3 regions of the Oerskovia sp. NPDC057915 genome follow, and region 2 is predicted to be linked to each of the others. Evidence: riboswitches for the same ligand, from Rfam matches in the RefSeq annotation. Region 2 holds a riboswitch; each other region holds the start of a gene.

Region 1 (11,219 bases), on a different contig from region 2:
CGCGCTGCGCGCCCGCCAGGACCGCCAGCTCCGCGCACGCCACGCCCGTGCCGCGGTCGTTGTGCGGGTGGACGGACAGGATCACCGCGTCGCGACGGTCGAGGTTCCGGTGCATGTACTCGATCTGGTCGGCGTACACGTTGGGGGTCGCGACCTCGACCGTCGCCGGGAGGTTGAGGATCACCGGCCGCTCCGCGGTGGCGTCCCACAGGGTCGTCATGCGCGCGCAGACCTCGAGCGCGTAGTCCGGCTCGGTGAGGTTGAAGACCTCGGGCGAGAACTCGAAGCGGACCCGAGAGTCGTCCCCCGCGTGGCGCAGGACCTCGGCGCCCGCAGCCGCGACGAGGTCCGAGAGCTCGGCACGGTCCTTGCCCAGCACGACGTCGCGCCAGGTGGGCGCGGTCGCCGCGTACAGGTGCACCACGACGGGATTGCGCAGCCCGCGGACCGACTCGAACGTCCGGGCGACCAGGTCCGCCCGGGCCGCGGTGAAGACCACGACCGTCACGTGCTCGGGCGCCAGGTCCGTCTCGGCGAGCAGGCGGACGAAGTCGAAGTCGGTCTGCGAGGCGGACGGGTAGCCGACCTCGATCTCGGTGTAACCCATCGCGACCAGGAGCTCGAAGAAACGACGCTTGCGCGCCGGGTCCATGGGCTCGGTCAGCGCCTGGTTGCCGTCGCGCAGGTCCACGGGCACCCACAGCGGTGCCACCGAGAGTCGGTTGCCGGGCCACCGGCGGTCAGTGAGGGGGACCGGCACGCGCGAGAACACGTCCTCGTAGCGGTGCGAGGGCATGTGCGAGGCGCGTTGGCGGTTCCACGCGGGCTGGTCAGGGGCGGGCGGGCCGTCGGGGGTGCGCAGCATGGGGAACGGGCTCGTGGTCATGGTCGTGGCTCCGGGGTGCGGGCCGCGCGGTACGCGGCAGGAGGGTCCGACCGGCGCACGGCAGACCCCCACGGCGGGGAGCCGGTCGGCTCAGACCCCGCCGCGGCGACCAAGAAGGAGTGCGCTCCACGACATGTCGAGTACGCTAGCGGCGATCAAGTCCTCAGACAACCTGAGAGGTTGGCTCCCATGCCCACTCTCCGCCGGCTCCCCCTCGCCGACCAGGCGGCCGAGCTCATGCTCGACCGCGTCCGCACCGGCACGTGGCCGCTCGACCACCGCCTCCCGGGTGAGCACGCGCTCGCGGCAGAGCTCGGCGTCGGGCGATCGACCGTGCGCGAGGCCGTCCGGCAGCTCGCGGGCAAAGGCGTGCTCGAGAGCCGCCAGGGCTCGGGCGTCTACGTCGTCCGGGCCGAGTCGGGCGAGGACTGGGAGGAGGTCCTGCGGCGCGGCGAGATCGTCGACGTCCTCGAGGTCCGCGGCGCCCTGGAGACAGAGGCCGCGCGGCTCGCCGCGACCCGCCGCACCCCGGCCGACCTCCGTACGCTCGACTCGGCGCTCGCGGGTCGCGGCAAGATCCCCGCGACCGCGAGCGCACCGGAGTACGTCGACGCCGACCTGGTCTTCCACCGTGCGGTCGTGGACGCCGCGCACAACGCGGTCCTGACCGACCTGTTCGCGACGTTCCTCCCCCGCCTGCGCCGGGCGATGGTCGACATGATCGAGCTCGACGGCCCGGGCAAGCGCCACCGGCACGACCAGGACGCCCACGAGGCGATCCTCGACGCCGTCCGCAACCGCGATGCCGACCGGGCCGCCGCGACGAGCCGCCGGCACCTCACCTCCGTCCACGAGAAGGTCACCCGTGAGCACTGACACCACGTCCCCGGCCTCCTCGCCGCTGTCCCCGGCGCCCGCCCAGGACCGGACGCTCTTCGCACCGTCGCCCCCGGCGAGCAGCGACCCCGCCGTGCTGGACCTGCGCGACGTCGCGTTCGTCCGCGACGGCCGAACGATCCTCGAGCACGTTGACCTCACGGTCCGTGCGGGTGAGCACTGGGCGCTGATCGGCCCCAACGGCGCGGGCAAGAGCACGATCCTCAGCCTGTGCGGCGCGCGCAACCACCCCACGCGCGGCTCGGTCGACGTGCTCGGCCACACGCTCGGGCGCGTCGACGTCCAGGCCCTCCACCGCCGCGTCGGGCACGTGAACCCGCGTCACCTGCTGCGCACCGCCCTGACGATCCAGGAGGTCGTCCTGACGGGGCTCACCGGCACGATCGAACTGCGTCCACGGTGGGCGCCGACCTCCGACGAGGTCGACCGTGCTCGCGCGCTGATCACCCACCTCGGCCTGGGCGGCAAGGAGCGCGAGCCGTGGACCACGCTGTCCCAGGGTGAGCGTGGGCGCACCATCATCGCCCGGGCGCTCGTCGCCGAACCCGAGCTGCTGCTCCTCGACGAGCCGAGCACGGGCCTCGACGTCGCCGCGCGCGAGCAGCTCCTCTCGACGCTCGACGCCGTGCGGGTCGTTCACCCCGAGGTCGCCTCGGTGCTCGTGACCCATCACCTCGAAGAGCTGCCCACGTCCACGACCCACGCGCTGCTGCTCGCGCCGGGTCGCGTGTCGGCGGCCGGACCGGCCGACGAGGTGCTGACGACGGAGGCCGTCTCGCGCTGCTTCGACCACCCCATCCACGTCGGACGCCACCGCGGACGTTGGCGGGCCTCGGCGGGTCCTGCGACGACCTGAAGCCCGGCTCGCCGAGTGTGCAGTTCGGGCTGCTGGTGGGCGCCCTGGACCGCCCGAACTGCACACTCGGCGAGGCCCCGACCACCGACCCGGGTCCCGCCACCTAGGCTGACCCCATGCGCGTGATCCAGGCACTCCAGGCAGGCGGCCCCGACGTCCTCGAGCTCGTCGAGCTCCCGACCCCCGTCCCCGGACCCGGCGAGCTCCTCGTCGACGTCGCGGCGGCCGGGGTCAACTTCATCGACACCTACCGGCGGGCCGGGGTGTACCCGATGGCGTATCCCCACGTGGTCGGGACCGAGGGCGCCGGCGTCGTCACCGCGGTCGGCCCGGGGGTCGCTGACTTCGAGCCCGGCGACCACGTCGCGTGGACCAACGCGTTCGGCTCGTACGCCGAGCAGGTCGTCGTCCCCGCCGACGTCGCGATCCCGGTCCCGGCGTCGGTCGACCTGCGCGTCGCGGCGGCCGTCGGCCTGCAGGGGCTCACCGCCCACTACCTCGTGACCTCGACGTACCCGGTCCAGCCCGGCGACGACGTCCTGCTGCACGCGGGCGCCGGCGGCGTCGGGCTGCTCGCGACCCAGCTCGCGGTGCGCCGCGGCGCGCGCGTCATCACGACCGTCTCGACCGAGGCCAAGGCCGAGCTGTCGCGCGCGGCCGGAGCCTCCGACGTCGTGAACTACGCCGAGCTCGACGACCTCACGTCCGAGCTGCCCGCGATCGTGCGCGACCTCACGGGCGGGCGCGGCGTCGCCGTCGTCTACGACTCGGTCGGCAAGGACACGTTCGAGGCGTCCCTCGCGTCGTTGCGCCGCCGCGGCATGCTCGTGCTGTTCGGCGGGTCCTCGGGCCAGGTGCCGCCGTTCGACCTGCAACGCCTCAACAAGGGCGGCTCGCTGTTCACGACGCGCCCCAAGCTCGACGACTACACCGCGACGCGCGCCGAGCTCCTCGACCGGGCGAGCGAGGTGTTCGCGCTCGTCGCGTCGGGAGACCTCGACGTGCGCGTGGGCGCGACGTTCCCGCTCGCGCGCGCCGCCGACGCGCACCGCGCCCTGGAGGGGCGCGCGACGACCGGCAAGGTCCTGCTCGTGCCGGACCTCGAGCCCGGCAGCGACGGAGTCACCGGCACCGGCGCCGCCTCCGGCCCGACGACGGACCCCGCCCCGTGAGCTGGGACTGGGTCCCGCCACGGCCCGGCGAGGACGAGCCCACCCGCCGCTCCGACCGCCGCCTGCGCCTGGCGGTGACGGTCCTCGTGGTCGTCTTCACGGGCGTGCTCGCGGTGTACTACCTGACCGTCGGGCTCGACCAGATGCGCACGCAGTGCCTGGCCGACCGCCCGGAGGGCGTCTCGACCAGCGAGGTCACCACGACGTGGCGCTGGTGGCCACCCGGGTACGACTGCGGGTACCCGGACGGCGGCGCGCAGAGCGTCTAGCGACTCCCGCGGCGAGAGGTCAGCCGTCGCCCCGGGTCGAGCCAGGTCCGGGGCGACTGCTCGCTCCTCGGCGGGAGATCAGCGCGCAGCGAGAGGCGGCGCGGGCCAGGTCGGTCGCGTCAGCCCCTGCTCGAAGAACAGGTACTCGTGCATCGAGGACAGCTCGAACGCGCGCAGCATGCGCTCGCGCTCGGCGGGCGAGGCCCAGCGCGCGGCCTCGTCGGCGAACGAGCACGCGGTGCGCGTGGCCTCGGCGAAGGCCGGGTCGCCGTAGAGCGAGATCCACCGCGCGTAGGGGTGCCCGTCGAGGTCCCCCGCCCGGCGCACCAGGACGTCGCCGACGTGCGAGTACAGCCAGTAGCACGGCAGCAGGGCCGCGACCGTCTCCGCGTAGGACCCGTTCGAGGCCGCGTGCAGGTGGTTGGTGTAGGCGGCCGTCACGGGCGACGGGTCGACGCTCTCGACCGCCCCGCGGTCCATCCCGGCGTGCTCGCCCAACCAGTCGCGGTGCAGCGCCTGCTCGACCTCGAGCGACTCGACCGCGGCGCCGGCGAAGAACTGCCGCGCCTCGGGCGTCGGCGCGAGCTGGCTCGCCCGCGACAGCACACGCGAGTACTCGGCGAGGTACGCGGCGTCCTGCGCGAGGTAGAACCCGAAGTCCCCGGCCGCGAGGCTCCCGTCCGCGAGCGCCCGCACGAACCCCATGCTCTCGACGGCCTCGCGCCAGCCCGCGACGCGCTCCCACGCCTCCTCGGAGAACGTCCGCTGCCCCAGCGCGGGCAGGTGCGCCAGGTGGTCGACGGGTCCGCGGCCCGTGCCCACCGCGAGCGCTCCCCCGGCCCGGAGCGCCCCGGTCAGCCAGGTCTTGGCGTCGCGCGTCGCGCTCTCCCAGCCGTCCCGCCGGGGTCGCAGCGCGGCGACCGCCGCCGACAGCGAGCACCCGGTCCCGTGGGTGTGCACGGTGTCGACGCGGGGCGCGGAGAAGGTCGTGACGTCGTCGGGCCCGCGAGCGCCCACCAGCGCGTCGGGTGACTCCTCCCCTGTGAGGTGACCACCCTTCAGGAGCACGACGGCGCCGCTCGCCGCGTGCAGGCGCCTCGCCTGGGCGAGGGCGTCGGGCCAGGTGGTCGCGGCGGGCTCGCCGACGAGGACGGCGAGCTCGGGGAGGTTGGGGGTCACGAGGTCGGCGAGCGCGACCAGCTCACGCACGGCCTGCTCGGCCCCCTCGTCGAGCAGGCGGTGGCCGCTCGTGGCGACCATGACGGGGTCCAGCACGACGAACGGCGGCCGCACGCGCCCCAGCCACGCGGCGATCGCCCGTGCGTTGGGCTCGTCGGCGACCATGCCGATCTTCACGGCGTCGATCACCACGTCGTCGGAGACCGCGTCGAGCTGCTCGGCGAGGAAGTCCGCGCCGGGGACGTGGACCGTGCGGACGCCGTGCGTGTTCTGCGCGACGAGAGCGGTCGTGACCGCCATGCCGTAGGCGCCGTGGGCCGCGAACGCCTTGAGGTCCGCCTGGATCCCGGCGCCCCCGGTCGGGTCCGTGCCGGCGATCGACAGGACGCGAGGGCGGGAGGGCTCGGCCCCCCGCGACGCGCCGTGCTCGTCCGCGGCCTGGGCGTCCGCCGCCGGCGTGCGGGCGGGTACGGGCAGGACAGGTGTGGTGGCAGCAAGCGACATTGCCGACATCCCTTCGCTAGTGCTAGCTAGATCAGGTTCGACGGGTGTGATCTCAGCCCGGCTCGTGGGAGCGGGCACCCCGTGTCTTCGCAGGGAACTCTAGCGGGCGGACGGCACACCCGGGGGCTGCCGCTTGCCAGGTGGCACCAGCACCGTCGACCCGCCCGGCGACCCGCCCTGCGACGCGGTCAGGGGGACGCCGGGGTCCCGGTCGGCACGACACTGATCCGCGACGTCGACACGTGCTTCGCCAGACACGACACGACGCGCTCCAGGTCGGCGCGGGTGGCGTCGGGGACCAGCCCGAACGACGTCCCGACCGGGGGCATGATCGCCGGGGTCAGGGCGAAGGCGACGGCAGGATCCGCCGCGCACTCCGCGTCACCCTCGGACGGGCCCTCGACATGGACGGACCACGGCCCCTCGGCGGGCACGGCGACCGGTCCGGCCGCGCCGAGCGCGGCACCGAGCGCGAGCGAGCCGCACGACACGACCAGGACTCCGAGGAGCAGTGCGGAACGGCGGGGCATGGCGCTCACCTCGGTGGTCGTCGTCGACTGCGGGGCAGGTGGGGCAGGCGGGGCAGCGTGGAGCCACCACCGTACCGGACCGGCGCGCGGGCTAGCCCGCGAACCGGTCCGTCGCCGCGACCAGCGCCTCCGGGAACCCTGGTCCCCCGTGCCCTGCGCCCTCGAGCACCACGAGCTCGCTCCCCGGCCACGCCTGGTGCAGGCGCCATGCGACGTCGAGCGGTCCCGACACGTCCTGGCGCCCGTGCACCAGGACGGCCGGGACCCCGCCGAGCGCGCGCACCCCGGCCAGCAGTGCGCCGTCGGGCAGGAACGCCGCATGGGACCAGTAGTGCGTCACGAGGCGCGCGAACAGCAGCCGGAAGGTCGGGTCGTCGTAGCGGTCCCACCGCTCGAAGCCGTGCACCAGCGAGACGTGCACGTCCTCCCAGCGGCACCAGGCCGCCGCCGCGCGCTCACGCACCGCTCGGTCCGAAGAGGCGAGCAGGCGGGCGTAGGCCGCCGCGAGGTTGCCGGCGCGCTCCGCCACGGGCACCTCGGCGACGAACCGGTCCCATTCCTCGGGGAAGAGCCGCCCCATCTCGCGCGTGATCCACTCGACCTCGCGGGCAGTCGTGCTCGTGACCGCGCCCAGGACCACCTCCGTCACGTGCTCCGGGTGCGCCACGGCGTACGCAAGCCCGAGCGTCGCGCCCCACGAGGTCCCGAGGACCAGCCACGCGTCGATGCCCAGGTGCTTGCGCAGGAGCTCGACGTCCGCGAGCAGGTGGGCCGTGGTGTTGGCCTGCAGGTCGGCGTCGTCGTCGCTCGCGAGCGGCCGGCTCCGACCGCATCCGCGCTGGTCGAGCAGCACGACCCGGTACCTCTCGGGGTCGAACGGCCGAGCCGAACCCGGGGTGCACCCCGCTCCCGGACCGCCGTGCAGCACGACCGCGGGCTTGCCGTCCGGGTTGCCCCGCACCTCCCACCAGATCTCGTGGCCGTCGCCGACGTCGAGGAGTCCCTGGGCGTGGGGTGGGGTCGCGGCGTACATGTCCGGCAGCGTACCGAGCGCGACCGACGCCCTCCGGTTGAGCCGAGCCGCGCCACGGCGGATGCTGGGGGCGACCGTCCGGTCCAGCCACGAGGAGGTCGGCCATGCGCCCGACGCACGACGTCTCACCCCACGACTCCGCACGTACGGCGCTCACGTCCGCACGAGCCCGACGCGTCGTCCTCGCCGCGGCACTGGTCGTCGGGGCGCTCGCGCTCGCGGCCTGCGCCCCGGGTCCCAACCCCGACGTGGGCACGCCCACCGCGGACGGCAGCCCGGCCGGGTTCTGGCTCGGCCTGTGGCAGGGCATCATCGTGCCCGTGACGTTCGTGGTCTCGTTGTTCACCGACACGGTGAACATCTACGAGGTCCACAACAACGGGAACTGGTACGACTTCGGCTTCGTGCTCGGTCTGGGGCTGTTCGTGGGCGGCCCGTTCGGCGCCTCGCGCGGGCGCCGAAACCACTGACGGGCAGCGCCACCGACGATGAGTTCCGGCCCGGTCCCGAGTCTGCCCTCGTGACCGCAGGTGAGCGCCGTCCGGCGCGGCCCTGCACGAGCCCGCACGGAGGACACCATGACGACCCCGCCCGAGGACCCGACCGCAGCCCCGTCAGGCCGCCCGCCCGTCGTCGACCTGGCCACCTGGGAAGCCACCCGGGACGCGCTCCTGGTCCGGGAGAAGGCGCACACCCACGAGGGTGATGCCATCGCCGCGGCCCGGCGGCGGCTGCCCATGGCGAGGGTCGACGGCACCGTGGAGGTCGTCGGTCCCGACGGCCCCGTCCCGTTCCTGGACCTCTTCCAGGGTCGCGACGAGCTCGTGGTCTACCAGCACATGTGGCACGACGGCGCGCCGCACCAGGGCCAGTGCGAGGGCTGCACCTGGACGGCGTGGCACCTGAAGGACGCCGTGTACCTCAACGCGCGCGGCGTCTCGTTCGCTCTCGTGACGACCGGGGCGTGGGACGAGGTCGCCCCGTACGTCGAGTTCATGGGCTACACCCAGCCCTGGTACTCGGTGCGCGACCTGGAGGCGCCCGTCGGCGGCGAGATGGGCTACCTCTCGTTCTTCCTGCGCGACGGCGACGACGTGTTCCTCACCTACCGCACGACGGGCCGTGGCACCGAGCCGACCAACCCCGCGTTCGCCCTGCTGGACATGACGCCGTACGGCCGCGGCGAGGCCTGGGAGGTCGACCCCGAGGGCTGGCCCGCAGGCCGGGGCCCGGGCTGGTTCTGGCGGTCAGACGCGGACGGCGTGGCCGGTTGGAGCGAGTCCACGCGTCCTGTGCCGCAGTGGACGCGGCCGGGGGCCACCGCCGTGGAGACCCTCGGCCGGCACGGCCACCACCACTGACCGACGACCGGCGCGGACGGGTCAGCGTGCCGGGAGCGCTCCCGGCATGGGGTCGTCGTCGCCGAAGCGCGTCACGCGCAAGCGGCGCGCCTCGGGACCCGGCACGGCCTCCGCACCCTCGGAGCCGGCCGTGGCGGCCGCCCGCAGCGACGCGGGCGAGTCGTGCGTGACCCGCACGAACGTCCCCGACCACGCGTCGAGCTCGCCGCCCGCGATCGCGACGACCATCTCGACCGTCCGCTCGACGGGCGTCCACTCGGTGCGCCCCACGTGCATGTCCATCGACGCGGTCAGGTCGGTCTGCACCACGCCGGGCGCGACCTCGAACGTCCGCAGCCCCCGGGCGTGGCCCGACAGGTGCAGGTTCGACCCGATGCGCAGCAGCGCGGTCTTGCTCGCGTTGTACGCGCTCGCGCCGTCCATGTCGTGCGACCCGGCACCAGAGTTCAGGTCGACGACCCGCCCACCGCCCCGCGCGAGCATCCCCGGGACGACCGCGCGCGCGAGCAGGAACGGCCCGCGCACGTTGGTCTCCATGACGGACCACCACTCGTCCGGGTCCGCCTCCCACAGCGGGACCTCGGCGTCGATGCGCCCGGCGTTGTTGACCAGGAGGTCGATCCCGCCCAGCTCGGCCTCGGCCCGCGCGACGGCGGCGTCCACGGCTGCGGGGTCGCCCACGTCCGCGACCAGGCCCACGGAGCGGCGACCCAGCGCGCGGACCTGCGCGACGACGTCGTCCACGCGGGACGCGTCCCGGCCCAGCACCGCGACGTCGAGGCCCGCGTGGGCGAGCCCCAGCACGACCGCGCGGCCGATCCCGCGCGCACCACCCGTGACGAGGGCGGTGCGCGCGGGGGCCACGGTGGTGACGTCAGCCACGGAGCTCGGCCCCGACCTTCTCGTGCGCCGCGGCGACCGCCGCGGCGCGCACGGCCGCGGAGTCCTCCGCGGTGAGCGTGCGGTCGGTGCCGCGCAGCCGCAGCGAGAACGCGAGGGACTTCTTGCCCTCGCCGACCTGGGGTCCGGTGTAGACGTCGAACAGCGCGAGCTCCTCGAGCAGCTCGCCCGCCCCGTCCTCGATCGCGGCACGCACGGCCGAGGCCGGCACGGAGGCGTCGACGACGAGCGCCAGGTCCTCCTTCGCGAGCGGGAACGACGAGACGGGCTCCGCCTGGACGGGCTGCCCCGGTGCGGCGGCGATCAGCGCGTCGAGGTCGACCTCGAACGCGACGGTCCGCGCGGGCAGGCCGAGCGTCTCGAGCACCTTGGGGTGCAGCTCGCCCGCGTGCCCGACGACGGTCCCGTCCGCCAGCTCGAGCCTCGCCGTCCGGCCCGGGTGCCACGGCGCGTGGTCGTGGTCGGCGACCACGCTCACCTGGGCGCCGACGCGCTCGGCGACGAGCCGTGCTGCGGCCAGCGCGTCGGTCCAGTCGGCCGCGCGACCCGCGCCCCACCAGCCCGAGGCCTGACGCTGACCTGTCAGGACGCCCGCGACCCGGCGGGGCTGCGGCGGGACCGCGGCCTGCAGGGTCTCGAGGTCCTGCTCGCTCGGGCGGACGCCGCCCGGGAGCTGCGGGGCCGCCGGCGCACCGGCCACGGGGCGCGTCACGAGGCCGATCTCGAAGATCGCCAGGTCGGTGTTCCCACGGCCCACGTTGCGCTTGAGCGTGCCGAGCAGCGTCGTCAGCAGGTTCGTGCGCATCTCGGGGTGGTCGTCCGCGAGCGGGTTGACGAGCCGCAGGGCGCGACGACGGTCGTCGGCGGCGGGCAGACGCAGGTCGTCGTGCGACTGCGGGTTCACGAACGGGTAGCTGAGCGTCTCGACGAACCCGGCCTCCGCGAGGGCACGGGCGACCGAACGGCGCAGCTGCTGCGACGTCGTCAGCCCGCGACCAGCCGGGGCGGGCGGGAGGATCGACGGGATCTTGTCGTAGCCGACGAGGCGCGCGATCTCCTCGACGAGCTCCGCGGCGCCCGTCAGGTCGGGGCGCCACGTCGGCGGGGTGACCTCGAGGGTCGTGCCACCGTCGAGGTCGCGGACCGTGCAGCCGATCTCGGCGAGCACGCCACGCACCTGCTCCGACGTGTACGCGACCCCGACGAGGCGCTCGGCCTCGTGGATCGGGAACACGATCGGGGTGACGGGGACGACCGCGTTGAGGTCGCTCACGGCGTCGTCCGCCGTGCCGCCACCGAGCTCGACGAGCAGGTCGACGACGCGCTGCGCCGCGACGGGCGGCAGCGCGGGGTCGGCGCCGCGCTCGAAGCGCTTGGCCGCCTCGGAGGGCAGCTTGTGGCGGCGGGCGGAACGCGCCACCGTGATCGGGTCGAAGTGCGCGGCCTCGACCAGGACGTCCGTCGTGGTCGCGCTGACCTCGCTCGACGCCCCGCCCATGACGCCCGCGATCCCGAGCACCCGCGAGGCGCGCGCCCCCTCGGGCGAGTCGGTGATGAGCAGGTCCTCGACGTCGAGGCGGCGGTCGACGGCGTCGAGCGTCGTGAGCCGCTCCCCCGGTGTCGCGCGGCGCA
Region 2 (7,550 bases):
TCCAGGTTGCCGGCACCCAGCAGGCCGGACCCCGTGAGCCCGGCGGCACCCGCCCCGGCCCGGCCCACCATCCCGTCGACCGGCGAGCTCGCGAGCGCCTGCTCGCGCCGCGGGATGCGGCCCGCGAGCGCCGCGAGCCGCCCGGCCTCGACCGCGAACCGCATGGCCGCGGCCATCCGCACCGGGTCGGCCGCGCGCGTGACCGCGGTCGCGAGCAGCACGCCGTCGCACCCGAGCTCCAGGGCGTGCGCGGCCTCCGACGCGGTCCCGATCCCCGCGTCCAGGATCACGGGCACGCGGGCCGCGGCCGCGATGGCCGCGATGTTGCGCGGGTTGAGGATGCCGAGCCCCGACCCGATGGGCGCGCCGAGCGGCATGACGGCCGCGCAGCCCACGTCCTCGAGGCGGCGCGCGAGGATCGGGTCGTCGTTGGTGTACGGCAGGACGGTGAAGCCGTCACGGACCAGCGTCTCGGCGGCCTGGACGAGCCCGATCGGGTCGGGCAGGAGCGTGACGTCGTCCGCGATCACCTCGAGCTTGACCCAGTCGGTGCCGCACGCCTCGCGGGCCAGGTGGGCCGTGAGGACGGCCTCCTTGGCCGAGAAGCAGCCCGCGGTGTTGGGCAGGGCGCGGATGCCGAGGCGGTCGAGCAGGCCCCAGATGCCGGTCTCGCTCTCGCCTCCTACGGATCCCGCGCCGCCCGACGGCCGTACCCGCGCGACGCGGCGCATCGCCACGGTCGTGAGCGCGGTCCCGGACGCCACGAGAGCGTCCTCGAGCGTGAGCAGGTTGGCCGCGCCGCCCGTGCCCATGACCAGGCGGGAGCCGAGGGGGACGCCCGCGACGACGAGGGGGTCGTCGGCCGCGCGGACCGTGTCCTGCCCGGCGTCAGCCACCCTGCACCGCCGTGACGACCTCGACGCGGTCGCCGTCGCGCAGGGTCGTGGACGCCCAGGTGCTGCGGGGGAGCACGGCGTCGTCGATCGCGACCGCGACGCCCCGGGGGACACCGGTGTCGGCGGCGAGACCGGGAAGCAGCGCGGCCACGAGGGCGGCGACGGTCGTGGGAGCGGCAAGGGGGTACGGCTCGCCGTTGACGAGCGCGGTGCTGGTCATGAGGTCCTCCGGGAGGTGGTGGGGTCGCCGAGGTCGAGGACTGTCGTGGGTCTCGACGGGACGGGGGCGGGCTCGGGGGAGAAGCGCATCGGGTCGATCGACGCGACCGCGGGGGGCAGCGGCTCCCCGGCCAGGAGCGCGTCGACCGCGGCCCCGGTGACCGCGGCGAGCAGCACGCCGTTGCGGTAGTGGCCCGTCGCGAGCACGAGGCCGGGCACGCTCGTGGGTCCCAGCAGCGGCAGGTTGTCCGGGGTGCCCGGGCGCACGCGCGGCGTGACCTCGACCAGGGCGAGCTCGTCGAGCCCGGGAAGGAGCGCACGGGCGTCCCGCAGGAGCGCGAAGACGCCGCCCGCGGTCGCGCGCCGGTCGTCGGGATGCTCCTCGCTCGTCGCACCGACGACGACCTCGCGGTGCCCGTCGGCGCCGGGCGTACGCGGTACGACGTACACCGGACGCCCTTGCACGATCCCGCGCACCACGTGGTCGAGCGTGAACCAGGGCGGGGCGTCGAGCCGCAGGGTCTGCCCTTTCACCGGACGGGTCGGGGCGCACACTTCGGGGACGCCCGCGAGCAGGCGCCCCGAGTCGGCCCCGGCCGCGAGGACCACGGTCCCCGCACGGTGCTCGGCTCCCGCGTCGTCGAGGACCCCGGTCACGGGTGCGCCGGGGCCGGGGGACCGCAGCAGCCGGGCGGCCCTGCGGTGCACGACGGCGGCGCGCGGGTCCCGCGCGAGGGCCGCGGTCAGGGCCCGGTGCACCGCACGGGGGTCGACCTGGTGGTCGCCCGGGGCCCAGAACGCTCCGGCCACGCGCTGCCCGACGAGCGGCTCGCGCTCCCGGGCGGCCGCGACCGTGATCTCGGTCGAGTCGAGCCCCCACGCCTCCTGCAGCGCGCGCACGCGCCGCCCGAGCGTCAGGTCGTCGCCGTCGTAGGCCAGCGTGAGCGTCCCGGTCGCCCGCAGCCCGACACCCAGCCCCGAGTCCGCCTTGAGCTCGGCCGCGAACGCGGGCCACCGCGCGGCGGAGTCGGCACCCAGGCGCAGCGCGGCCTGCTCCCCGAAGTCGGCCTCCGTCACGGGCGCGAGCATCCCGGCCGCGGCGTGCGTCGCGCCGTCCCCCGGGGCCGGGTCGAGGACGGTCACGCGCCGCCCCGCACGCGAGGCCCGCCAGGCCGCGGTGAGCCCCACGATGCCGCCGCCCACGACGAGGACGTCGGAGGCGCCGTCGGGCAGGTGGTCGTGGGGGAGGCCCGACGGCGCCGCGCGCCCGGCAGCCCCGTCGCGCCCTCGTGGGCGTGCGGGCAGGGCGGGTTGATCGGTGGACAGGGCTGCGCTCATGCGCTCGCTCCCTTCGCTGGCATGACCCAGATCAGGTTCGACGGTCGGCTCTCGCCCTCTCAGCCCCGTGCGGGGCTCCCGTGCTTCGCGGCCACCCTACAACGCGGCCGGGACCGGGCCGCGGCACGACCACGGGGTGCGCCACGGCCGCGCGCCGCGCGGGCCGTGCCTATCCTGGGCGCCGTGACCACCGCCCCGACCGGCGACGCCGCGCGCCGACCGCACCCCGAGCCCCGCCACCGCTCCGACGCCCGCGACGCCACCCGACAGGCGGCCCGTGACGCCACCCGGCCCGCGGCCCGCCAGGCCGCCGTCGAGAGGCTGCGCGCCGCCAGGCTGTACCTGTGCACCGACGCGCGCGAGGAGCGTGGCGACCTCGAGGACTTCCTGCACGCGGCGCTCGCGGGCGGGGTCGACGTGGTCCAGCTGCGCGACAAGACGCTCGACGTCGCGCGCGAGCTCCAGCTTCAGGACGTAGTCGCGCGCGTCGCGACCGAGCACGGGGCGCTGTGGGCCGTCAACGACCGGGCCGACGTCGCGCTGCTGACCGGGGCCCCGGTGGTGCACATGGGCCAGGGCGACCTGCCGGTGCCCGCGGTCCGATCGCTCCTCGGCGGGGGCCCGCTCCTGGGCCGCTCGACGCACTCGCTCACCCAGGCAGCGGCCGCCGAGGCAGACCCCGAGGTCGACTACTTCTGCGTCGGCCCCCTCTGGGCGACGCCCACGAAGCCGGGGCGCGACGCCGTCGGGCTCGACCTGCTGCGACAGGTCGCGGCGACGCGCCCGACGACGCCGTGGTTCGCGATCGGGGGCGTCGACGCCGACAGGCTCGACCAGGTGCTCGACGCCGGGGCCGAGCGCATCGTCGTGGTCCGCGCGATCACGGGCGCGGCCGACCCCGAGCGGGCCGCGCGCGAGCTGCGCGAGCGGCTGCCCGCCCCACCCGTGCAGTGATCCCCGTCGCACGTGCTGGACCGATGCCGGGGATCGGCCCCGGGCCAACTATCCTGGGGTGGTGACACCCACCCCCTCAGCCCCCCGGCCCGTATTGGTCGTCGACTTCGGCGCACAGTACGCCCAGCTGATCGCGCGTCGCGTGCGTGAGGCCAAGGTGTACTCGGAGATCGTCCCTCACACCTTCACCGTCGAGCAGATGCTCGCCAAGGACCCGGCAGCGATCATCCTGTCCGGCGGTCCGTCGTCCGTGTACGCGCAGGGTGCCCCCTTCGTGGACCCCGCGCTGTTCGACGCGGGCGTGCCCGTCCTGGGCATCTGCTACGGCTTCCAGGCCATGGCCAAGGCGCTCGGTGGGACGGTCGCGCAGACCGGGCTCAGCGAGTACGGCGGCACGGCCGTCGAGGTCTGCCAGGCAGGCGCGCTGCTCGCGGGCTCGCCCGACCAGCAGACCGCCTGGATGAGCCACGGCGACGCCGTGCACGCGGCGCCCGAGGGCTTCGAGGTCCTCGCGACCTCGGCCGGCTCCCCGGTCGCGGCCTTCGAGGACACGGGCCGCCGCCTCTACGGCGTGCAGTGGCACCCCGAGGTCAAGCACTCCCCGCTGGGCCAGAAGGCCCTCGAGAACTTCCTGTACCAGGGCGCCGGCCTCGCCGGTGACTGGACCCCGGGCAACGTCATCGCCGACCAGATCGCGCTCATCCGCGAGCAGGTCGGGGACGCCCGCGTCATCTGCGGCCTGTCCGGCGGCGTCGACTCCTCGGTCGCGGCGGCCCTCGTCCAGCAGGCCGTGGGCGACCAGCTGACGTGCGTGTTCGTCGACCACGGCCTGCTGCGTGCGGGCGAGGTCGAGCAGGTCGAGCGCGACTTCGTCGCCGCCACGGGCGTCAAGCTCGTCGTCATGGACGAGAAGCAGCGCTTCCTCGCCGCGCTCGCGGGCCACTCGGACCCCGAGACCAAGCGCAAGATCATCGGTCGCGAGTTCATCCGTGCGTTCGAGGAGGCGGCGCGCCAGATCGTCGAGGCCGAGGGCGAGCACGGGGGCGAGGTCAAGTTCCTCGTGCAGGGCACGCTGTACCCGGACGTCGTCGAGTCCGGCGGCGGCGAGGGCACCGCGAACATCAAGAGCCACCACAACGTGGGCGGCCTGCCCGACGACCTGCAGTTCTCGCTCGTCGAGCCGCTGCGCGCCCTGTTCAAGGACGAGGTCCGTGCCGTGGGCCGCGAGCTCGGCGTGCCCGAGGTCATCGTGGCCCGTCAGCCGTTCCCCGGTCCCGGGCTCGGCATCCGCATCGTCGGCGAGGTCACGGCCGAGCGCCTGGAGATCCTGCGCGCGGCCGACGCGATCGCGCGCGAGGAGCTCACGAAGGCCGGGCTGGACGACGAGATCTGGCAGTGCCCCGTGGTGCTCCTGGCCGACGTCCGCTCGGTCGGCGTCCAGGGCGACGGCCGCACCTACGGCCACCCGATCGTGCTGCGCCCCGTGTCCTCCGAGGACGCCATGACCGCGGACTGGACCCGTCTGCCGTACGACGTCCTCGCGATCATCTCGACGCGCATCACGAACGAGGTCAAGGACGTCAACCGCGTCGTGCTCGACGTGACGAGCAAGCCGCCGGGCACCATCGAGTGGGAGTGACGTCCCGCTGAGCCGTCGAGGGCCGGCCCCTGCAGAGCGATCTGCGAGGGCCGGCCCTTCGGCGTTCCGGGGACCGGGCTGCGCCGCGCGCACCGGGGTGCGGAGCGCGGGGTCCCTATCGGGGCACGCAGGCCCGACGGCGGCGCGCGCCTCCTGCGGACGGCGTCGGCTCGTCGTGCGGTACCTTGCCCGTCATGGACCCTCGCGCCGCCCGCCCACGCCTGCTCGGTGAGCGTTGATGCTCGGTCGCTCCGGACGGTCGCAAGTCCCTGCGCTCGACGAGGTCGTGGTGTCGAGCGTCGATGTCCTGGAGCTCGGTCGGCCCGTGACCAGGGTCGTCCGGTGGCCCGACGGCTGGGTGTACCTCGCTGCGGTCGAGCCTGACGGGTCCCAGCCGATGACCGTGGCCTTTCACGACCTGCTCCTGCTCGACCCCGGGCTCGCGAAGCTCTCGCTCCGTCGGGCCCAGGTCGCGATCCGTGCCGCGCGCGCCGGCACCGTGGGGCCGTGGGCCGTCCTCGGTCCGTACAACTCCCGGATCGTGGCGCAGATGCTCGACGACGGCACGCTCGACCGCAAACAGGACGGGATGCTGCGGGACCTCCCCGAGGACGGCGACCCCGGGTCGTGGCCCGACCCCGAGGTGTGGTCGCTCCGCGACGTCGTCGCCTGGAACGTGCAGCACCCCCGGACGTACCCGGTCCCTGAGGACACGTCGGGTGTGGCCCCCGGGACGCTCGTCAAGCTCGTGTTCCTCCCCGACGAGGGCATCGGAGAACGCATGTGGGTGCTCGTGACGGAAGTCGACGGCGACCGCCTGGTCGGCGTGCTCGACAACGACCCGGCCGCCATCGTGGGCCTGCTCGCCGGGGACCGCGTCGAGTTCGAGCGTCGGCACGTCCTGGACCTCGACACGCGACCCCGGGGGTGAGCGGTCAGCGTCGTGCGGTGCGCGCCACCCGCTCCGCTCGGTACGCCGCCGCCTTCTCGTAGGCCTTCTCGACGTCGGCGAGCACGCTCGGCCACCCGCTCGAAGGTCGGACCTCGCGGTTGTGCGCGACGATGCGGTCGAGCAGCCCGTCCTGCGTCACGAGCCGCACGATCTGGTCCGTCATCTCCGCGTCGTCGGCGGCGAGCAGCCCGTCGACCCCGTCCGTCAGCCGCTCGGCCACGCCCGACTCCGCGCGCGTCACCACGGCCAGGCCTGCGGCCTGCGCCTCGAGCGCCGCGATCCCGAACGACTCCTGGACGGCGGGGGCCACGAACACGTCGGCGCGCGAGTAGAGACGCTTGAGCTCGTGCGCGCCCAGGCGGCCCGGGAGGCTGACCGTCGAGGACAGCCCGTGCTCCTTGACGAAGCGCCGGGCCGCGTCGAGCTCGGGGCCCTCGCCCGCGATCGTCGCGAACAGCGCGTCGTGCGGGAGGCGCTCGGCGGCCTGCCGGATCGACTCGAGCAGCGGCAGGACCCGCTTGCGGGGCGCGAACCGGGTCGCGGCGACGACGTGCACGGCCTTGCCCTCGCCGCGCGCGTCCCGCTCGACGCGCGGCACGGCCCACTCGTCGAGGTCCAGACCGTTGTGCAGGATCTCGACGGGGACGTCGGGCCCCGCGATACGGCGCAGCGGTGCCGCGGTCAGCTCGCTCACGGCCGACAGCAGGATCGGCAGTCGCGACCAGTGCGTCACACAGTCGAGGGCGGCGAACCAGCGCTCGGCCGACCCCCAGACGCTGTGCACGGTCAGGACCGCGGGCAGACCCAGGCGCGCGACGGGCTGGAGAGAGGCCTGCACCGACGGCGTCAGGACGCCCATGTGCAGGTGCACGACGTCGGGTCGCACCTCCCGCAGGATCCGCGTCACGTGGTGTGCGGCGCGCGGGTGCACGGGGTAGCCACCGGGGATCCGGGCTGCGACGCGGTGGACCGTGACGCCGTCGTGCACCTCGCTGCTCACGCCGTGCTCGCCGCGTGCCGCGGGCGTCGTGGTGACCACCTCGACGTGGTGGCCGGCCGCGGCCTGCTGGGCCGCGAGACGGCTCACCTGGGTCTCGATGCCGCCGAGCAGCGGCAGGTAGCAGTCCGTCACATGGGTGATCCTCACCCCTGGATTCTCCCATCGACGCGTCCACGGCCCGTGCCCGGCTGGTCGGTTTCGGGAGTGAACGGACCGTTCGTCCGGCGGAAACGACGAATCGTCGCTACCTTGACATCAAAGAATCGGCTCGGGGAGGGATATCGCAATGTCCAGCACTGTCACGGTTCGGCCGGCGAAGGGCGTAGGGGTCATCGGGATCCTCACCGTCATCGCCGGGATCGTCATGATCATCGCCGGTGGTGTCACGTGGGGTGTCGTGACCTCGCAGCTGTCGGCCGAGGACATCACGGTGTCCGACGACGCGGACTTCCTCGCGGGACGCCACGTCAACGGCCCGTTCACGGCGTACGCCCAGGCGGAGGTCATCAACAAGCACGCGCTCGAGATCAGCGACGGCCAGACGTACGCCGA
Region 3 (11,219 bases), on a different contig from region 2:
AATCAACCCACATCCCACCGACGGAAGGTCGCTCGTGCCGCCGGAGTCCCCGATGCCCGACCACCTTCCGCAGACCCGTGCCGCGCGCCGGCTCGCCGAGCAGGCCGCCGCCTCGCCGTCCCGGGCCCAGCGTCGTCGGCGCCGCGCGGAGGCCGTCCGGCACGCCCGCTCGACCGGCGTCACCGGCGTCAGCGGCAGAGCGCGCGGACCTCGTGCCCTGCCGCAGGTCGCGGTCGTGACCCTCGGGCTCGTCGGCGGCCTGCTCGTGGTCCCGGCCACCCAGGAGCTCAACGGCGAGGGGCGCGGTCTGGAACCGCTCGGCGCCCGGTGGGACGCCGCGCTCGGCCGGGGGGACGACCGTGCCGGCCGCAGCGCCGACGGACGCGAGCCGCTGCTCGCTGAGGCGGGGAGCGGCGGAACCAGCGGGGGTGCCGCGCAGCAGCCCGAGGGCACCACCGCCGACCAGCCGACCGACGCCCCGCCGTCACCCGAGCAACCCACCGACGAGGCCCCGGTCCCGTCGCCCCCGCCCGCTCCAGAAGCCCCCGCTGCACCGCCCCGCCAGGGGGCGACCGGGCCCGAGGTCCAGGAGATCCAGGAGCGCCTCCAGGCGCACGGGGCCACCGTCTCGGCCGACGGCGTCTTCGGTGCCGGGACCGACAGCGCGCTGCGGACGTTCCAGGACGCGAACGGCCTCGAGCCCGACGGCGTCGCCGGCCCCGCGACCCGGGCCGCGCTGCTCGCCGACCCGACCACGACGACCGGTGGAGCCGGGAGCGCGGGGGGAGCGACGTCGTCGGGCACGGGGGACGCCGCGGGTGACACGGCCGCCGCCCTCGCCCTCGTCAACACGCACCGCGCCGCCGCAGGCTGCCCCGCGCTGCGCGCCGACGACCAGCTCGGGCGCGCCGCGACCCTGCACGCGCAGGACATGGTCGCGCAGGGGTACTTCAGCCACACGAGCCTCGACGGTCGGACGTTCGGCGACCGCATCACCGCCCAGGGCTACGCACGACCGGGTGGTGAGAACATCGCCGCCGGGCAGAAGACCGCCCAGGCCGTGGTCGACGCCTGGATGGCGTCCGAGGGGCACCGCGCGAACATCCTCGGCTGCGACTTCACGACCATGGGGCTGGGGCGCGCGGGCAACACCTGGGTGCAGGTCTTCGGGTACTGAGCGCGCCCGGAGTGCCCGAGTCGTCCCGTTGCCGGGCGAGCACGTGCTGCGCACGACATACTCAGGTGTGAACCCGTCCCAGGAACAAGCGCCCGAGACCGCAGCCCAGCAACGCCTCGACCACGCACCGCTCCGCTCGGCCGTGATCGTCAACCCGAACCGTGTCGAAGGGCTCGACGAGCTCCGCCGCACCATCGAGACCCAGCTCGCCGACGCGGGCTGGCCCGCCCCGGCATGGCTCGAGACCACCGCCGAGGACCCCGGCACGGGCCAGGCCCGGCAGGCCGTCGCGGACGGTGCCGAGGTCGTGTTCGTGAGCGGCGGCGACGGCACCGTGCGCGCCTGCATCGAAGGGCTCGCCGGGACCGACGCGGCGCTCGCCGTCCTCCCCGGCGGCACGGGCAACCTCCTCGCGGGCAACCTCGGCATCCCGCCCCGGCCCGAGGACGGCATCCGCCTCGCGCTCGACCGCGGCCGGCGGGCCGTCGACATCGGCGAGGTCGACGGGCAGGCCTTCGCCGTCATGGCCGGCATGGGGCTCGACGCCGCGATGATGGAGGACGCACCGACCGCGCTCAAGGCCAAGGCCGGGGCTCTCGCGTACGTCGTCTCGGCATTCAAGCACCTCGCCGACGACGAGATGAAGGTCGAGGTGCGCGTCGACGACCGGCCCGTGCTGCGCCGTCGGGCACGGACCGTGGTCGTCGGGAACGTCGGCAAGCTCCAGGCGGGCGTCAACCTGCTGCCCGACGCCGAGCCCGACAACGGCCAGATGGACGTCGCGATCATCGCGCCCCGCAACCTCGGCCACTGGGTCCAGCTCCTCGTCGGCGTGCTGCGCGGACGCCGCCGCGTCCCCAACATGGAGGTGCTGCGCGGGTCGCGGATCTCCGTGATCTCCGACCGGCCGCAGCCGCGCCAGCTCGACGGCGACGTGATCGAGCCAGCGAAGAAGCTCGAGGTCAGCGTCCGCGCCGGGGCGCTGTGGGTGTGCGTCTACCAGCCCGACACGTCGGACGACATCGCGGAGGGGGCGCCCGCAGACGGGTGACCGGGTCCGCGCTCACGGGGAGACGGGTGGTCGCGGGACGATCGCGCCGACGCCCGGCGACGTGCGCTACGGTGGCCGCGCACCACCCCGCACCACCCCGCACCACACAACTTCACACCCCACGGGAGCTCGCAGCAGCGAGCTGAGAGGGCGGCTCAGCGCCGCCGACCGTTCGAACCTGTTCGGATCATGCCGACGTAGGGAGAGAGCAATGAGCTCTGAGACCGCTGTGCCCGCAACCACCGGGCCCACCAGCGCTGTGCGCGCCACCACGGCAGCCACGAGGCCGCACACCATCACGACCGGACCCATCGCCGGGTCCGCCAAGGTCCACCACCCCGTCCCGGGAGCGGAGCACCTGCGCGTCCCGGAGCGCCGCGTGCACCTGAGCAACGGCGAGCACCTGGACCTGTACGACACCTCGGGCCCGTACACCGAGGTCGACGACCCGTCGGCGTTCGACCTCGCGGGCGGCCTGCCCGCTCTGCGGGCGTCGTGGCTGCGGCCCGACGCCGTACCGACCGAGCACGGCGCGGGCGGCGCCCGGACGCAGCTCGCGTGGGCGCGCGCGGGGATCGTCACCGACGAGATGCGGTTCGTCGCGGCGCGCGAGGGCGTCGACGTCGAGCTCGTGCGCGACGAGGTGGCCCGCGGCCGGGCGGTGATCCCGGCCAACCGCAGGCACCCCGAGATCGAGCCCATGATCATCGGCAAGGCGTTCGGCGTGAAGATCAACGCGAACATCGGCAACTCGGCCGTGACGTCCTCGATCGAGGAGGAGGTCGAGAAGATGGTGTGGGCCGCGCGCTGGGGTGCGGACACCCTCATGGACCTCTCGACGGGCAAGGACATCCACGAGACCCGCGAGTGGGTGCTGCGCAACTCCCCGATCCCCGTGGGGACGGTGCCGCTCTACCAGGCGCTCGAGAAGGTCAAGGGGGACCCCGCGAGGCTCACGTGGGAGATCTACCGCGACACCGTGATCGAGCAGGCCGAGCAGGGCGTCGACTACATGACCGTGCACGCGGGCGTCCTGCTGCGCTATGTCCCGCTGACCGCGCGCCGCGTCACGGGCATCGTGTCGCGCGGCGGCTCGATCATGGCGGCGTGGTGCCTCGCGCACCACCGGGAGTCGTTCCTCTACACGCACTTCGCGGAGCTGTGCGAGATCCTGCGCGACTACGACGTGACGTTCTCCCTCGGCGACGGTCTGCGTCCGGGGTCGATCGCGGACGCCAACGACGCGGCCCAGTTCGCCGAGCTGCGCACGCTGGGGGAGCTGACCAAGGTCGCGAAGTCCTACGGCGTGCAGGTCATGATCGAGGGCCCTGGCCATGTCCCCATGCACAAGATCGTCGAGAACGTGCGCCTCGAGGAGGAGCTGTGCGAGGAGGCGCCGTTCTACACGCTCGGCCCGCTCGCGACGGACGTCGCGCCCGCGTACGACCACATCACGTCCGCGATCGGGGCCGCGATCATCGCGCAGGCCGGGACCGCGATGCTCTGCTACGTCACGCCCAAGGAGCACCTGGGGCTGCCCGACCGCGACGACGTCAAGACGGGCGTCATCACGTACCGGATCGCGGCGCACTCGGCCGACCTCGCCAAGGGGCACCCGCGCGCGCAGCTGCGGGACGACGCGCTGTCGCGTGCCCGGTTCGAGTTCCGCTGGCACGACCAGTTCGCGCTGTCGCTCGACCCCGACACCGCGCGCGCCTTCCACGACGAGACCCTGCCGGCCGAGCCCGCCAAGACCGCGCACTTCTGCTCGATGTGCGGGCCCAAGTTCTGCTCGATGCGGATCTCGGCGGACGTGCGGGAGTACGCCGAGAAGAACGGGCTGACGTCGGTCGAGGCGATCGAGGCCGGCATGGCGGAGAAGTCGAGCGAGTTCGCCGACGCGGGCGGCCGGGTGTATCTCCCCGTGACGCCGAGGTAGACCCGTGTGCGCGAGGTAGACCCCCTAGAGGTCTACCTCGCGCACACGGTTCTACCTCGGCCGGATCACCGTGGCGACGGGGCGGCCAATCCCCGTTCGTACGCCCACACCACGAGCTGGACGCGGTCGCGCACGCCCGTCTTGGTCATGATCCGGCTCAGGTGCGACTTCACGGTGCTGGCCTCGAGGAACAGCGTCGCGGCGATCTCGGCGTTCGACTGCCCTCGGCACAGCAGCGCCAGGATGTCGTGCTCGCGCGAGGTGAGCAGGCCCGAGGCGACGTCGTCGGGGGCGGCGGGGGACCGCCGTCGGGCGAACTCGTCGATCACGCGCCGCGTGAGCGTCTGGTCGACCAGTCCCTCGCCCGACGCCACGCGCCGCACCGCGTCGACCAGCACGTCGGGCTCGGCGTCCTTGAGCAGGAACCCGCTCGCCCCGGCCTCCAGCGCGCCGAACACGTAGTCGTCCAGGTCGAACGTGCTCACCACGAGCACCGGGACCGGGTCGACGACGCCGGGCCCCGCGAGCGCGCGCGTCGCCGTGATGCCGTCCCCGCCGGGCATGCGGACGTCCATGCACACGACGTCGGGCCGCTCCCGGCGCGCGACGCGCACGGCGTCGGCCCCGTTCGACGCCTCGCCCACGACCTCGAAGCCCTCGCTCTCGAGGATCACGGTGAAGCCTGCGCGGACGACGGCCTGGTCGTCAACCAGCACCACTCGGGTCATGGGGCCTCCTGCCCGACGGCGGAGCGCGGCTCGTCCGCAGACGTCGCCGAGCGCTCGGGGATGGTGGGAGGCACGGCGTCGGCCGGCCTGGGGACGGTGAGCCGGACCCGCCAGCCGTCGCCGGGCACCGGGCCGACGTCGAGCGTCCCGCCGACGAGGGTCGCCCTCTCGGTCATGCCGATGAGGCCGTGGCCAGGCCCGGTCGGGGCGTCCGGCGTGCCGGGTGCCGCACCGGACGGCCCGGCCCGGCCGCCCGACCCGATCGCCCCGACGGGCAACCGGTTGGTCACGGTGACTGCGAGCGCGGCCTGCTGGTAGTCCGTCACGACCTCGATCGCGCGCCCGGGCGCGTGCCGGCGGGCGTTGGTCAGCGCCTCCTGGAGCACGCGGTAGACCGTGAGCTGGGCCGCGGGGGACAGGTCGAACGGCTCGCCGAGCCGCACGTCGCGCACCTCGGCGCCTGCGCTGCGCGCGAGGTCGAACAGCTCGACCGCGTCGTCGAGCGTGGGCTGCGGTGCTGCCGGTGCCTCCTCGCCCGGCTCGCCGGGACCGGTCTGCGACGAGCTGCGCAGGATGCCGACGACGAGCCGCAGGTTGTCGAGGGTCTCGCGTCCCTGGGTGCGGATCCAGCGCATCGACTCCTTGGCGCGCTCGGGGTCGCGGTCGACGAGGCGCTCGGCCGCGGCCGCCTGGACGACTATCCCCGACAGGTGGTGCGCGGCGACGTCGTGCAGCTCGCGTGCCATGCGGCCCCGCTCCTCCAGGACGGCCTGCGCCGCGAGCATGTCACGCTCACGCTCGGCCTGGGCGACGCGCCCCTGGAGCTGGGCGAAGAGCTCGCGGCGCGTGCCGACGTACGCGCCGACGAGCGCCGAGGCCACGTACGTCAGGAGGGCCGAGGCGAGGCCTCCCCAGACCTGCACCGCGACGGGCGTGCCGCCCGCCGACGTGATCGGTACCGGACCGCCGAGCACGAAGCCCAGCAGGACCTGCACGCCCGCGGACGCCCCGGCCGCCCACAGGGCCGTGCGGCGCGGCGCGTACGCCCCGACCGAGTACGCCGCGACGAGTGTCGCGGGCGCCTGGAACGAGACGAGGGCGGGAAGGACCGGCACGAGCGCGACCTGGCCCACGACGACCAGCGCGAGCGCGAGCAGCGGCGCACGACGGCGCAGCGTGAGCGCCATGGCCTGCGCGACGACGATCGTGATCGCGGCGACCCGGCCAGCCGTCGAGAACCGCAGGGAGTCGGGCGCCCCTTCGACCAGGATGCCGAGGTCCGTCAGGGCCACGCGCTCGATGACCAGCAGGAAGCTGACCGTGAGCGCCGCGACGACCCCGCCCAGCAGGGCGTCCCGGCCCGTCGGGGTACGGATGCCGACGGCGTCGAGCCGGCGGTGCAGGGCGTCGAGCACGAGGGCTCCTCTCGGGATCGTCGGGCGGCGGTCGGCGGTCGGCGGTCGGCGGTCGGCGGCCGGCGGTCGGCCGACGGGTGGTGTGGCGTCAGAGGTGCGGGAACCCAACCGGGTCCAGGGGGATGGCGACCTGCGCACCCGGGTGAGCGGCGCCGTCGGGCACCACGGTACGTGGCCGTGGCGCCCGACGGCGCCGCGTCAGACGAGGTCGCGGCGACGGAACGTCACCGCGCCCGATCCGAGCGCGACCGCGACCCACACGACCAGACCCAGCACCGCGGCCCCGACGCCCATCGGGGCGAGGCCGCCCAGGACCGACGTCGCGCTCTGCCCGGTCGACGCGAGCGACCCCAGTCCCAGCGGCAGCCACGCCGCAGCGCTCGACGTGCCGCCCGAGAGCAGCACGACCGCGGCCTGGATCAGCGGCTCGACGACCACGAGCCCGACGACGACGAGGATCGCCGCGACCTGCCCGCGGACCAACGTCCCGATGCCCAGCCCGAGCCACGCGAACAGCACGAGGACCAGCAGCCCACGCCCCCACACGCCCAGGACGTCACCCGCACCGACCATGAGCTGCGCGCCCGGCGTCGACGCGACCGCCGCGAGAAGGCCCAGGGCCGTGAGCACCGCGAGCGCGGCACCGATCACGAGCGCGACGACGGCGGTCGCGCCCGCCTTGCCCGCGAGGACGCGCAGGCGCGACGGGACGACGAGGGCCGTGGGGACGATGCCGCCCGTGCGGAAGTCGGTCGTGACCGCGAGGACACCCAGCAGCAGCATGCAGATGACCGAGACCCCCGCCGAGCCCGACCCCGCAGGGCCGTTGCCCAGCAGGTCCAGCATCGCGCGCTGCACGGGCGCTGCGCCCAGGTCGGTGATGCCCGTGAGGTCGGGGGCGAGGTCGGCGGTCAGACCGGGCGAGGCCTCGAGCCCCACGGTGGCGCCGCCCCCCAGGCCCTCGAAGCTCGACAGGACGCGCGGCAGGGCGATCGTCAGGGCCTGGACCAGGACCATGCCCGCGAGGGCGACGACCCCCAGGACCCAGGGCGTGCGGGTCGTACGCAGCTTGAGCAGCTCGGCGCGAAACATCAGCGCACTCCTTCGGTCTCGGCGGTCAGGTTCAGGTAGAAGTCCTCCAGGGACTCGCCCCGGACGAGGTCCGCGAGCGGGCCGTCGGCGATGACCTGGCCCTGGCCGATCACGACCAGGTCGTCGGCCACCTGCGTGACCTCGGCCAGGACGTGGCTCGCGAGCAGCACCGCCCCACCGCCCTCCGCGAACGAGCGCAGCACCTCGCGCATCCACCGCATGCCCGCCGGGTCGAGGCCGTTCGCGGGCTCGTCGAGGACCAGGACCTGAGGGTCGCCCAGCAGCGCCGCGGCCAGCCCGATGCGCTGGCGCATGCCCAGCGAGTACGTCCTGACGCGCCGGTCCGCGGCGCGGTCCATCCCGACGAGCGCGAGCACCTCGTCGACCCGCCGACCCCCGATCCCGCCCGCCGTCGCGAGGACCCGCAGGTGGTCGCGGCCGCTGCGGCCCGGGTGCAGGCCGCCCGCGTCGAGCAGCGCGCCCACGGTCGAGGCCGGCCTCTCCAGCGCCGCGAACGGGCTGCCCTGGATCGTCGCGGTCCCGGCGCTCGCGGACGCGAGCCCCAGCAGGACGTTGAGCGTGGTCGTCTTGCCCGCGCCGTTCGGGCCGAGCAGCCCCACGACCCTCCCGGGCTCGACGGCGAAGCTCACGTCACGGACGGCGTCGAACGTCCCGTAGGACTTGCGCAGGCCCACGATCTCGATGGCTGGCATCGGTGGATCCCCTCTCCTCTGGCCGCGCGGCCGAGGTGCCGCGCGCCGTGCCTCCAGCCTGTCGTCCGGGCCGTGGCGGGCGCTTCTGGCGGAGGGAGGAAGGTGGGTTGCGACTTCTGGCGGAACCGTGGACCGGACGGTGGCAGGTGGGGGCTGGACCGTTGCGACGACCGCCCGGCACAGAGGAAGCGCTCGGTCGGTCTGGTGGGACGATGGCAGCAGGAGGCAAGGGCGCCGCAGTGGGACACGACCCACCGTCGACGGATCGCGGCGCTAGGCTCGCGTGACCGGCGCACCGCGGCACGCACCGCAGGACCGGGAACGAACACACTCACGGGGGAGGGCACATGCCCAGAACGACGTCAGCGACCACGCAACCACGCCCGAGCGCAGGCCCGACCGAGCAGCGCACGCCGGCTCGGCGCGACACGCCGGGCGCGGCCGCCGGGACCGCGTCACGCGGCTACGCCAAGGGGCGCGCCAAGCGCGACGAGATCCTCGAGGCAGCCACGGGCTTGTTCGGCGAGGTCGGGTACCACTCGGCGTCGCTCCGCGAGATCTCCTCGCGCGTCGGGATCTCCCACCCCGGGCTGCTGCATCACTTCCCGACCAAGGAGATGCTCCTCCAGGCCGTCCTCGAGCACCGCGACGCCGTGGACTTCGCCCTGCTCCAGGCCGACTTCGCCCAGGGGTTCGACTACTTCGACGCCCTCGTGCGCGCCGTCGAGCGCAACGCCGCCCGCCCCGGCATCGTCGAGCTCTTCTGCATCCTGTCCGCCGAGGCCACGGCGCCCGACCACCCCGCGCACGACTACTTCCAGCGCCGCTACGACGGTGTCCTCCTGCGCATCCACCAGGAGATCGCCCAGCGCGCGGCCGCAGGACACCTGCGCCCCGGGGTCGACGTCGCCACGACCGCCCGAGCGATCGTCGCCCTCATGGACGGGCTGCAGGTGCAGTTCCTGCTCGAGCGCAACGGGCCGCGACCACCCGTCGACATGGCGGCCGGCCTGAGGTCCTACCTGTCGCTGATCCTGCCTGCCGGGTCGGCCGAGCCTGCCGGGTCGGCCGAGCCCGCCGGGTCGGCCGAGCCGGCCGGTGCGCCGGCGGACGGTGCGGGCGCCACGCGCTGACCGCCCGACGACGGGGCGCCCCCGGGCCCGCAGACCCGCGGGCGCCCCGTCGCCGCAGCCGTCTCAGCGAGCGTTCGCCGCCGCGACGAGCTGGTCGAGCTGCGCCTCGTCGAACAGCATGCCGTCGAAGCTCGCGATGACGCGCAGCGGCATCCCTGCCGCCATGGCCATCATGCCGTCGTCGAGGGGCATGGCCCCCGAGCCGCCGGCCTGAGCCATCGAGGCCCGGAGGATCTCGCCCGCGACCGGGTGCGCCAGCGCCTCGCCCAGGGTCGACGACGGGGTCAGCGGCGGGGTCACGTCCTCGCCGACGACGTCGACCGACACCGAGCCGCGCAGGTCGCGGGACGAGGCACCCACCGACACCACGAACTCGCCGCCCTCGACGACCCAGCGTCGCAGCACGGGGTGCCAGTACGACAGGTCGCGCGCGTCGAGCTCGAACGTCAGCGTGCGCGTCCCGCCCGGGGCGAGCACGACCTTCCCGAACGCCTTGAGCTCACGCTCGGGGCGCTCGACCATGGCCTGCGGGTCGCCCACGTACACCTGGACCACCTCTGCCCCCGCGACGGCTCCCGTGTTGGTGACGGTCACGTCCACGGTGAGCGACGCCGTCGGCCCCTCGCCCGAGACCGTGACCGCCAGGTCCTCGTAGCCGAACGTCGTGTACGACAGGCCGTGGCCGAACGGGAAGGCGACGTCCATGCGCTTGGCGTCGTAGTAGCGGTACCCGACCAGGACGCCCTCGCCGTAGCGGACGTGGCCCAGCTCGCCCGGGAAGTTCCCGTAGGACGCGTTGTCCTCGAGCCGGACCGGGACGGTCTCGGTGAGCCTGCCCGACGGGTTGCGCACGCCGAACAGCAGGTCCGCGATCGCGCCGCCGCCCGCCTGACCGCCCAACCATCCCTCGAGGATCGCCGCAGCGTGGTCCTGCCACGGGGCGATCGTGACGGCCGAGCCGTTCGCGAGCACCACGACGACCCGGTCGCAGACCGCCGTGACGGCCTCCAGGAGCTCGATCTGGTCGGCGGGAAGGTCCATGTGGTCGCGGTCGAAGCCCTCGGACTCTTGGCTCGCGGGAAGGCCGAGGAAGAGGACGGCGGTCCCCGCTCCGCGGGCCACGTCGACGGCCTCGGTACGCAGGGACGCCGCGTCGGCCGCCGACGTCTCGTCCGTGATGCCGAAGCCCGCCGCGAACGGGACGTCGGTGCGGGCGATCGTACGGATCTCCGACAGGGCGTCGTCGAGACGGGTCGGGTTGACCTGGCTCGACCCGGCGCCCTGGTAGCGCGGGGTGCGGGCGAACTCGCCGATCACCACGAGCGACGCCGCGTCGGACGGGGAGAGGGGGAGCGTCGGAGTGCCGTCGACGGACTCGTTGCGCAGCAGGACGGCGCCCTCGGCCGCGGCCTCGCGCGCGAGGGCGTGGTGCTCGGCCGCGTCGAACGAGCCGGGCTCGGCGAGCGCGGGCAGGGCCCGGTTCAGGAGCGTGAGATGACGACGCACCGCCTGGTCGAGGACGGCCTCGTCGAGCTCGCCCGCCCGGACCGCCGCCACGACCTCGGCGTCGGTGCGACCGCCGGTCGAGGGCATCTCGAGGTCGAGGCCCGCGGCGAGAGCGGGCACGCGGTCCGAGACGGCCCCCCAGTCGGAGACCACGACGCCGTCGTAGCCCCACTCGTCACGCAGGACCTCGGTGAGCAGCCAGTGGTCCTGTGACGCGTACGTCCCGTTGATCTTGTTGTACGAGCACATCACGGTCCACGGCGAGGCCTTCTTCACGGCTCGCTCGAACGCGGTCAGGTAGATCTCGCGCAGCGTGCGCTCGTCGACGTCGGCCGACACACGCATGCGGTCGGTCTCCTGGTTGTTGGCCGCGAAGTGCTTGAGCGACGTGCCGACGCCCTGGCTCTGGACGCCCTGGATCAGTGCCGCGCCCAGGTCGCCCGAGACCACGGGGTCCTCGGAGAA

The links. Region 2 has a riboswitch for thiamine pyrophosphate ahead of thiO (glycine oxidase ThiO). Riboswitches for the same ligand answer to the same signal wherever they lie in the genome.
Region 1: it holds a riboswitch for thiamine pyrophosphate, as region 2 does, so the genes downstream of both, thiD (bifunctional hydroxymethylpyrimidine kinase/phosphomethylpyrimidine kinase) here and thiO (glycine oxidase ThiO) in region 2, are expected to answer to the same signal.
Region 3: it holds a riboswitch for thiamine pyrophosphate, as region 2 does, so the genes downstream of both, thiC (phosphomethylpyrimidine synthase ThiC) here and thiO (glycine oxidase ThiO) in region 2, are expected to answer to the same signal.

What each region holds. Positions count from the first base shown of each region.
Region 1 is NZ_JBHVOS010000008.1:137,068-148,286, reverse strand. It holds gene ACFVQ3_RS07665 (2-isopropylmalate synthase) at 1-886, opposite strand, end outside; gene ACFVQ3_RS07660 (FadR/GntR family transcriptional regulator) at 1,076-1,762, shown strand; gene ACFVQ3_RS07655 (ABC transporter ATP-binding protein) at 1,752-2,639, shown strand; gene ACFVQ3_RS07650 (quinone oxidoreductase family protein) at 2,756-3,811, shown strand; gene ACFVQ3_RS07645 (hypothetical protein) at 3,808-4,080, shown strand; gene thiD (bifunctional hydroxymethylpyrimidine kinase/phosphomethylpyrimidine kinase) at 4,159-5,763, opposite strand; TPP riboswitch at 5,755-5,855, opposite strand; gene ACFVQ3_RS07635 (hypothetical protein) at 5,952-6,293, opposite strand; gene pip (prolyl aminopeptidase) at 6,385-7,326, opposite strand; gene ACFVQ3_RS07625 (hypothetical protein) at 7,431-7,796, shown strand; gene ACFVQ3_RS07620 (DUF899 family protein) at 7,905-8,687, shown strand; gene ACFVQ3_RS07615 (SDR family NAD(P)-dependent oxidoreductase) at 8,709-9,569, opposite strand; gene pheT (phenylalanine--tRNA ligase subunit beta) at 9,562-11,219, opposite strand, start outside.
Region 2 is NZ_JBHVOS010000042.1:601-8,150, reverse strand. It holds gene ACFVQ3_RS18665 (thiazole synthase) at 1-812, opposite strand, end outside; gene thiS (sulfur carrier protein ThiS) at 889-1,116, opposite strand; gene thiO (glycine oxidase ThiO) at 1,113-2,453, opposite strand; TPP riboswitch at 2,460-2,537, opposite strand; gene thiE (thiamine phosphate synthase) at 2,775-3,407, shown strand; gene guaA (glutamine-hydrolyzing GMP synthase) at 3,469-5,046, shown strand; gene ACFVQ3_RS18640 (DUF2314 domain-containing protein) at 5,336-5,977, shown strand; gene ACFVQ3_RS18635 (glycosyltransferase family 4 protein) at 5,982-7,145, opposite strand; gene ACFVQ3_RS18630 (hypothetical protein) at 7,285-7,550, shown strand, end outside.
Region 3 is NZ_JBHVOS010000005.1:132,408-143,626, reverse strand. It holds gene ACFVQ3_RS05240 (CAP domain-containing protein) at 53-1,177, shown strand; gene ACFVQ3_RS05235 (diacylglycerol/lipid kinase family protein) at 1,245-2,228, shown strand; TPP riboswitch at 2,340-2,449, shown strand; gene thiC (phosphomethylpyrimidine synthase ThiC) at 2,440-4,167, shown strand; gene ACFVQ3_RS05225 (response regulator) at 4,233-4,895, opposite strand; gene ACFVQ3_RS05220 (sensor histidine kinase) at 4,892-6,310, opposite strand; gene ACFVQ3_RS05215 (hypothetical protein) at 6,509-7,402, opposite strand; gene ACFVQ3_RS05210 (ABC transporter ATP-binding protein) at 7,402-8,115, opposite strand; gene ACFVQ3_RS05205 (TetR/AcrR family transcriptional regulator) at 8,463-9,248, shown strand; gene ACFVQ3_RS05200 (glycoside hydrolase family 3 C-terminal domain-containing protein) at 9,312-11,219, opposite strand, start outside.